One region of the Xanthobacter sp. 91 genome, then DNA from elsewhere that is predicted to be linked to it. Evidence: predicted binding sites of a transcription regulator. Region 1 holds the regulator's gene; each other region holds the start of a gene.
What was found. The regulator LexA, encoded in region 1, represses DNA repair genes until DNA is damaged. The targets are predictions, from matches to a motif close to TGTTCNNNNTGTGTTCNG.
Positions count from the first base shown of each region.

Region 2: a site for LexA is predicted at 973-990, ahead of uvrA (excinuclease ABC subunit UvrA). Genes of this name have one in related genera too.
Region 3: a site for LexA is predicted at 1,380-1,397, ahead of A37E_RS0102465 (UvrD-helicase domain-containing protein). Genes of this name have one in related genera too.

Region 1 covers NZ_JNIB01000001.1:4,767,338-4,769,601, forward strand. The annotation lists gene glp (gephyrin-like molybdotransferase Glp) at 1-527, shown strand, start outside; gene lexA (transcriptional repressor LexA) at 686-1,396, shown strand; gene A37E_RS0122260 (ComEC/Rec2 family competence protein) at 1,517-2,264, opposite strand, start outside.
Region 2 covers NZ_JNIB01000001.1:4,573,128-4,575,391, reverse strand. The annotation lists gene ssb (single-stranded DNA-binding protein) at 248-808, opposite strand; gene uvrA (excinuclease ABC subunit UvrA) at 1,252-2,264, shown strand, end outside.
Region 3 covers NZ_JNIB01000001.1:481,438-483,701, reverse strand. The annotation lists gene A37E_RS0102465 (UvrD-helicase domain-containing protein) at 1-1,298, opposite strand, end outside; gene A37E_RS0102460 (hypothetical protein) at 1,435-1,668, opposite strand; gene A37E_RS0102455 (cupin domain-containing protein) at 1,745-2,131, opposite strand; gene A37E_RS0102450 (MFS transporter) at 2,137-2,264, opposite strand, start outside.

The DNA.
Region 1 (2,264 bases):
TCCGCGCCGTGGTGGCGCGGGCGCTCTCCGGCGAGTTCGATCTCGTCGTCTCCTCCGGTGGCGCTTCGGTGGGCGATCATGACCTCATGGCCCCGGCGCTGAAGGCGGAAGGGGTCGATCTCTCGGTCCACAAGATCGCGCTCAGGCCCGGCAAGCCGCTGATGTTCGGCCATCGCGGCACCGTGCGGGTGCTGGGGCTGCCAGGCAACCCGGTGTCGTCCCACGTCTGCGGGATGGTCTACCTCGTCCCCCTCATCCGCGCCCTGCAGGGCGATTCCCGCCCCGGCCCCGAGACGGTGCCGGCGCGCCTCGCGGCGGACCTGCCGCCCAATGACGTGCGGCGCGATTTCATGCGCGCGACCCTCGAGCGCCGGGCGGATGGCTCGATCCACGCCATCCCCTGCACCTCGCAGGACAGCGCCATGCTGAGCATTCTTTCCGCCGCCGACTGCCTTCTGGTGCGCCCGCCTTTCGCCCCGGCGGGCCGCGTCGGAGACCCCTGCGAGATTATTCCCTTCGCGGATTGAGCCCTTAACGGAGCCTTCACCACTTGCGGAACACAAAAGGAACAGATAAAGACTGTTCATGATTTGTTTCGCGGCGCACCGGGCGGGATGCGCCTTGAATCGGGACCGGCCGAGAGCGCCTGTTCCGCGGCGGTGCGTGCAAGGAACGGGGCCAGGGAATGCTCACTCGGAAGCAATATGACCTTCTGCGCTTCATCCATGAGCGGCTGAAGGAGACCGGTGTTCCCCCCTCCTTCGACGAGATGAAGGAAGCGCTGGACTTGCGCTCCAAGTCCGGTATCCACCGCCTCATCACCGCTCTGGAAGAGCGCGGCTTCATCCGCCGCCTGCCCAATCGCGCCCGCGCGCTGGAGGTGGTCCGCCTGCCCGACAGCGTGGCGCCGGGCCTCGCCTCCGCCCGGTCCGCAGGGCGGGGTTTCTCGCCCTCGGTCATCGAGGGCAGCCTCGGCAAGGTCCGCCCCGTGGCGGAGGATGACGAGGCGGGACAGGTGGTCTCGGTGCCGGTCATGGGCCGCATCGCCGCCGGCTCGCCCATCTCCGCCATTCAGAGCCGCAGCCATACGCTGAACATCCCGCCCGAAATGCTGGGCTCCGGCGAGCATTTCGCCCTTGAGGTGCGCGGCGACAGCATGATCGAGGCCGGCATCCTCGACGGCGACACGGTGCTGATCCGCAAGTGCGATTCCGCCGACACCGGCGACATCATCGTCGCGCTGGTGGACGACGAGGAAGCCACCCTCAAGCGCCTGCGCAAGAAGGGGGCGTCCATCGCGCTGGAGGCCGCCAATCCGGCCTACGAGACCCGGATCTTCGGTCCCGACCGCGTGCGCATCCAGGGCCGCCTGATCGGCCTCATGCGCCGCTACTGATCCTTATTTCTCCCGCGGGAGATCCGGAACGGGGTGAGGGGCGCGGTGGTCCACGCTCAACGGGCGCCTGCGCTTTTTTGAAGGCGTTGCCCCTCACCCCGACGCCTGGCAATTGTCGTGTCAGGGGGCGGTGGCATCGGTCTGCGGATCGCCCGCATCGACCGCCTCCCGCTCCGGTGCGAGGTCCGGCGGCAGCGGTGCCATCCACGGCCGGGACACTGAGGGGCTGCGGCTTCGCTCGGCCACGAGGGCGCCCTCGCGCAGGGTGAAGGCGAGCGTTCCGGTCCGCGCGAGTTTTTCCGGCGTCAGCACCTCGGCCGGGCAGGCCCGGGGAGGGGCATCGCGGGTCACGACCATGCGGGCATTCAGGCAGTCCGCCTCCAGGCTCTCGGCGCGCCGGGAGACAGCGATGGTGCCGCCGCCGGGCAGCGGCGCGGTGCAGCCGAGCGGGTCGCACAGGAAGGCGGAGGCGAGGTCCTTGGTGCCGGCCGTCCGGCGGTCGCCCTCCCGCGTCAGCCATTGCTCCACCACCAGTTTCTGGCCCGAGGCACCGAGCACGGAAAGCCGTCCATCCGGCATCCGCACCGCCACCGTCTGCGCATCGGGCGCGATGAGGAGGTCCGGCTTCAGCGGCGTTCCCGCCACCAGCGCGGCGAGGCCGAGGGGCACCAGCGCTGCGAGGGTGAGCACGCCCCGCAGCAGGCAGAGGGCCAGCAGCGCGAGGGAGAGCCAGAGCAGCGTTCCGGCACCGACGAAGGCGGCGCGGATGTCTGCCCCCGGCAGCGTGCCCACCCAGTCGGACACCGCCGTCATGATCTCGATGCCCCGCCCCATGACCGGCCAGGCCAGATGATCCCAGCCAAACGGC
Region 2 (2,264 bases), 190 kb from region 1:
TATACTATATAAATCAATGGGTTGTGCGGACCATCTCGCAGGTCTCCGGACAATTTGTCGGTTTTGCGTCAGATGGGCCCGCGAACGCCGCCTGAAGCGGCCGGAAACGGGGCCTGCGACCGCACAACAAAAGCCCGCCCGCGCCATGCGCAGGCGGCGACTTTCCGTGAGCCGACCGGCACCAAAGCGGGGACGGCCAGCACCAAGACCGGCCGCGGCGCCCCGTCCTCAAATCCGAAGGCGCGCCTCAGAACGGGATTTCGTCGTCGAGATCGGCCGCGGGGCGTCCGCCACCCGAACCGCCGCCCATTCCGCCGCCAGCCGGTGCCGGACGGCGCCCGCCGCCGGAACCGCCGCCGCTGTAGCCGCCGAAGCTGCCGCCTCCGCCGCCCATGGGGCTGGCCGAGCCGAAGTCGGAGCCGCCGCCATATTCGTCCGCGCCGGAGCCGGCGCCGCCCTCACGACCGTCGAGCAGGGTCAGCTCGCCGCGATAGGGGCGCAGCACAACCTCGGTGGTGTAGGTCTCGCGACCGTCCTTCTCATACTTGCGGGTCTCGAGCTGGCCCTCGATGTAGACCTTGGAGCCCTTCTTCAGGAAACGCTCGGCCACGCCGACCAGGTTCTCGTTGAAGATCACCACCCGGTGCCACTCGGTGCGCTCGCGGCGCTCGCCGGAGGCCTTGTCGCGCCAGTTCTCGGACGTGGCGATGGACAGGTTGCAGACGCGGCCGCCGTTCTGGAACGACTTGACCTCCGGGTCGCGGCCCAGATTGCCGACCAGGATCACCTTGTTGACGCTGCCGGCCATCCCGCTCTCCCTCGTGCCGTGTTCCGCCGTTCCGCAGGCCGCCATTGCGACGCGCCGCGAATCCCGCACCCTACCGTCCCCGCCGGGTCATGCGACCCCCGGCGCGGCTTTATCCCCATGATGAACCGCCGCTGGCCGCCGTGCGTAACAGCTCATGGCTTAAATGTTCACGTTGTGTTCCTAACCGACTTCCCCCAGACTGGCAAGAGCATCGGCGCGCTCGATCCGAGTCGCCCCGCTCTTTTTGGGTGGCGCCCTTCGGAGTTCGTATTATGTTCTCTTCCGCATCGCACAAGGTTCACTACATTTCCGAGAGTTCATGAGCACGTTCCCCGGCGCGCTGCGCGGCTTTCCGGCCGCTGGCGTGCTCGCCGCTGCAAGGGCGGCACGATCGTTTCTCAGGCCCCGACCCCTTTTTGCGCCGCAGGCGCCAGCGGATGTCCATGTCTGATCGCGCAGCCTCCCCGCGTCCCATCCCGCGCCGCGATGCCCGTACCCTTTCGGTGCGCGGCGCGCGCGAGCACAATCTCAAGAACGTGGACCTCGAAATCCCCCGCGACAGCCTGGTGGTGTTCACCGGCCTGTCCGGCTCGGGCAAGAGCTCTCTGGCCTTCGACACCATCTATGCGGAAGGCCAGCGGCGCTATGTGGAAAGCCTCTCCGCCTATGCCCGCCAGTTCCTGGAGATGATGCAGAAGCCGGACGTGGACCAGATTGACGGTCTCTCGCCGGCCATCTCCATCGAGCAGAAGACCACCTCGAAGAATCCACGCTCCACGGTCGGCACCGTCACCGAGATCTACGACTACATGCGCCTTCTGTGGGCGCGCACCGGCGTGCCCTACTCCCCGGCCACGGGGCTGCCCATCGAGAGCCAGACCGTCTCGCAGATGGTTGACCGCACCCTCGCGCTGCCGGAAGGCACGCGGCTCTTCCTGCTCGCGCCGGTGGTGCGCGGGCGCAAGGGCGAGTACCGCAAGGAACTCGCCGAGTGGATGAAGAAGGGTTTCCAGCGGGTCAAAATCGACGGCACCTTCCACGAGATCGCCGACGCGCCGGCCCTCGACAAGAAGTTCAAGCACGACATCGACGTGGTGGTGGACCGCATCGTGGTGCGCGCGGACCTCGCCCAGCGGCTCGCCGACAGCTTCGAGACCGCGCTCGGCCTCGCCGACGGGATCGCGGTGGCCGAGTTCGCCGACGAGAAGGACGAGGCGGGCGATCCGCGGCGCATCATCTTTTCCGAGAAGTTCGCCTGCCCGGTGTCCGGCTTCACGATTTCCGAGATCGAGCCGCGGCTGTTCTCCTTCAACAATCCCTTCGGCGCCTGCCCGGCCTGCGACGGCCTCGGCGTGGAGCAGACCATCGACCCGGACCTCGTGGTGCCGGACAAGGCGCGCTCTCTGAAGCAGGGCGCCATCGCCCCCTGGGCCAAGTCCACCTCACCCTATTACGG
Region 3 (2,264 bases), 4.3 Mb from region 1:
AAGGCGAGATCGTCGGCGGTCGAGTTCACGCAGCGCAGATAGGCCAGCGCATCGCGGATTTCCGCCCGCTCGTAGAAGCGCGGGCCGCCGATGACGCGGTAGGGCATGCCGAGCGTGACGAAACGGTCTTCGAACTCGCGCATCTGGAAGGAGGCGCGGACCAGGATGGCGATCTCGGACAGGCGATGCCCGGCGCGTTGCAGCGCCTCGATCTCCTCGCCGACGGCGCGGGCCTCCTCGCCGGAATCCCACGCTCCGGTGACGCTGACGCGCTCGCCCTCGTCGCCCTCGGAGAACAGGGTCTTGCCGAACCGTCCCTCATTATGGGCGATGAGGTGGGCGGCGGAGGCGAGGATGTGCCCGGTGGAGCGGTAGTTGCGCTCCAGCCGGATGACCTTGGCGCCGGGAAAATCGCTCTCGAACCGGAGGATGTTGTCCACCTCGGCACCGCGCCAGCCGTAGATGGACTGGTCGTCGTCACCGACGCAGCAGACATTCTTCGAGCCCTGGGCGAGCAGGCGCAACCAGAGATACTGGGCGACGTTGGTGTCCTGATACTCGTCCACCAGCAGGTACTTGAACCGGCGGTGGTATTCGGCGAGCACGTCCGGATTCTCGCGGAACAGGCGGATGCCTTCCAGCAGCAGGTCGCCGAAATCCACCGCGTTCAGTGCCTTCAGCCGGTCCTGATAGGCGGCATAGAGCATGCCGCCCTTGCCGTTGGCGAACACCGCGCCCTCTCCGGGGGGCACGTCCTTCGGGGACAGGCCACGGTTCTTCCAGCCGTCGATGGTGGAAGCGAGCAGCCGCGCCGGCCAGCGCTTCTCGTCGATATTCTCGGCGGCGAGGAGCTGCTTGAGCAGGCGGATCTGGTCGTCCGTGTCGAGGATGGTGAAGCCGCTCTTCAGCCCCACCAGCTCATGGTGGCGCCGGAGGATGCGCACGCCGATGGAATGGAAGGTGCCGAGCCAGGGCATCCCCTCGATCTGGTCGCCGACCATGCCGTGGATGCGGTCCTTCATCTCCCGCGCCGCCTTGTTGGTGAAGGTCACCACGAGGATCTGCGAGGGGAAGGCGCGACCGGAGGCGAGGATATGGGCGACGCGGGCGGTGAGCACGCGCGTCTTGCCCGTACCTGCGCCGGCGAGCACCAGCAGCGGGCCGTCCAGCGTTTCCACCGCCTCACGCTGCTCCGGATTGAGGCCGGCGAGATAGGACGCCTGCGGCCCGGCTGGGGCGATGGCGGCGCGCGCACGCGCGGCGATGCCGCCGGGCTTCAGGCCGGGAAGCTCTGGCACTCCACCGGGCTCGTGGCCCGGACGGCGCGGGGATTCAGGCGGTCTCAATGCAAAAGGTCTCGGTGCGCGTGATTCGCTCAAGGGAACAAAATGGCATCGCGCGCGCCGGATTGCGAGCTTGGCCGCAGGCGGACCCTTATCTGAGCAGTTCGGCGGTGCCTTCGCGCCGCCAGGTGCGCGCCCGAAGCCGCGGCGCCAGCCACCAGGACAGCGGCGCGGAGACGATCGACGAGCCGAGCACCACGAAGGGCATCAGGCCCATGGCCTCGCGCGCCAGCGGCGACAGCAGCAGCGCCAGCAGGCCGGCGAAGAATGTGACCGCCTGGATCATCATGAACAGCATGGCGGCGAGTTGCAGCCGGATCGACATGGTCGGAGCCTCCTTCCGAGACGGACATTTCGGAAGGTCAACCGGCCCACGTGGACCGGGGTTCCCCGCGCGGTGTTCAGGTTCCCGCGAGGTCGGCGGCCGCATCCGGAAGGGTGGGGGCCGCCTTGGGATCGGCGGCCGGCGCCACGGGCAGATGCACGACGTAGAACTTGCGGACCGCGGTCACGCTCTTCCACACCCCCTTGAAGCCCGAGGGGATGACGAAGGACTGGCCGGCATGGAAGGTCTCCGTATGGCCCGAAGCGTCCGTCAGCTCGACGGTGCCTTCCACGAGGACGCAGAACTCGTCCTCGTCATAGCTCACCTCGATCTCCGACGGTGCCGAGGCCCAGAACCCCGCCGAAAAGGCGCCGGTGCGATCCTGATACCATTCATGCACGGTCGTGGCGGCATCGGGATTCAGCGGCGGGGAAGGATCGAAGCGGATGGAGCGGATGGTCATGGGGGTCACTCCCGGCGCGTCTGGCTCGCTGTGTGTGGCCCATCCTTCGCCCGTCCGCCGTCCTGCCGCAAGGGCGTGCGCAACCCTGCAATCAGCACAACGCCCATCCCGAAGAAGGCGACCAGCACCGCCA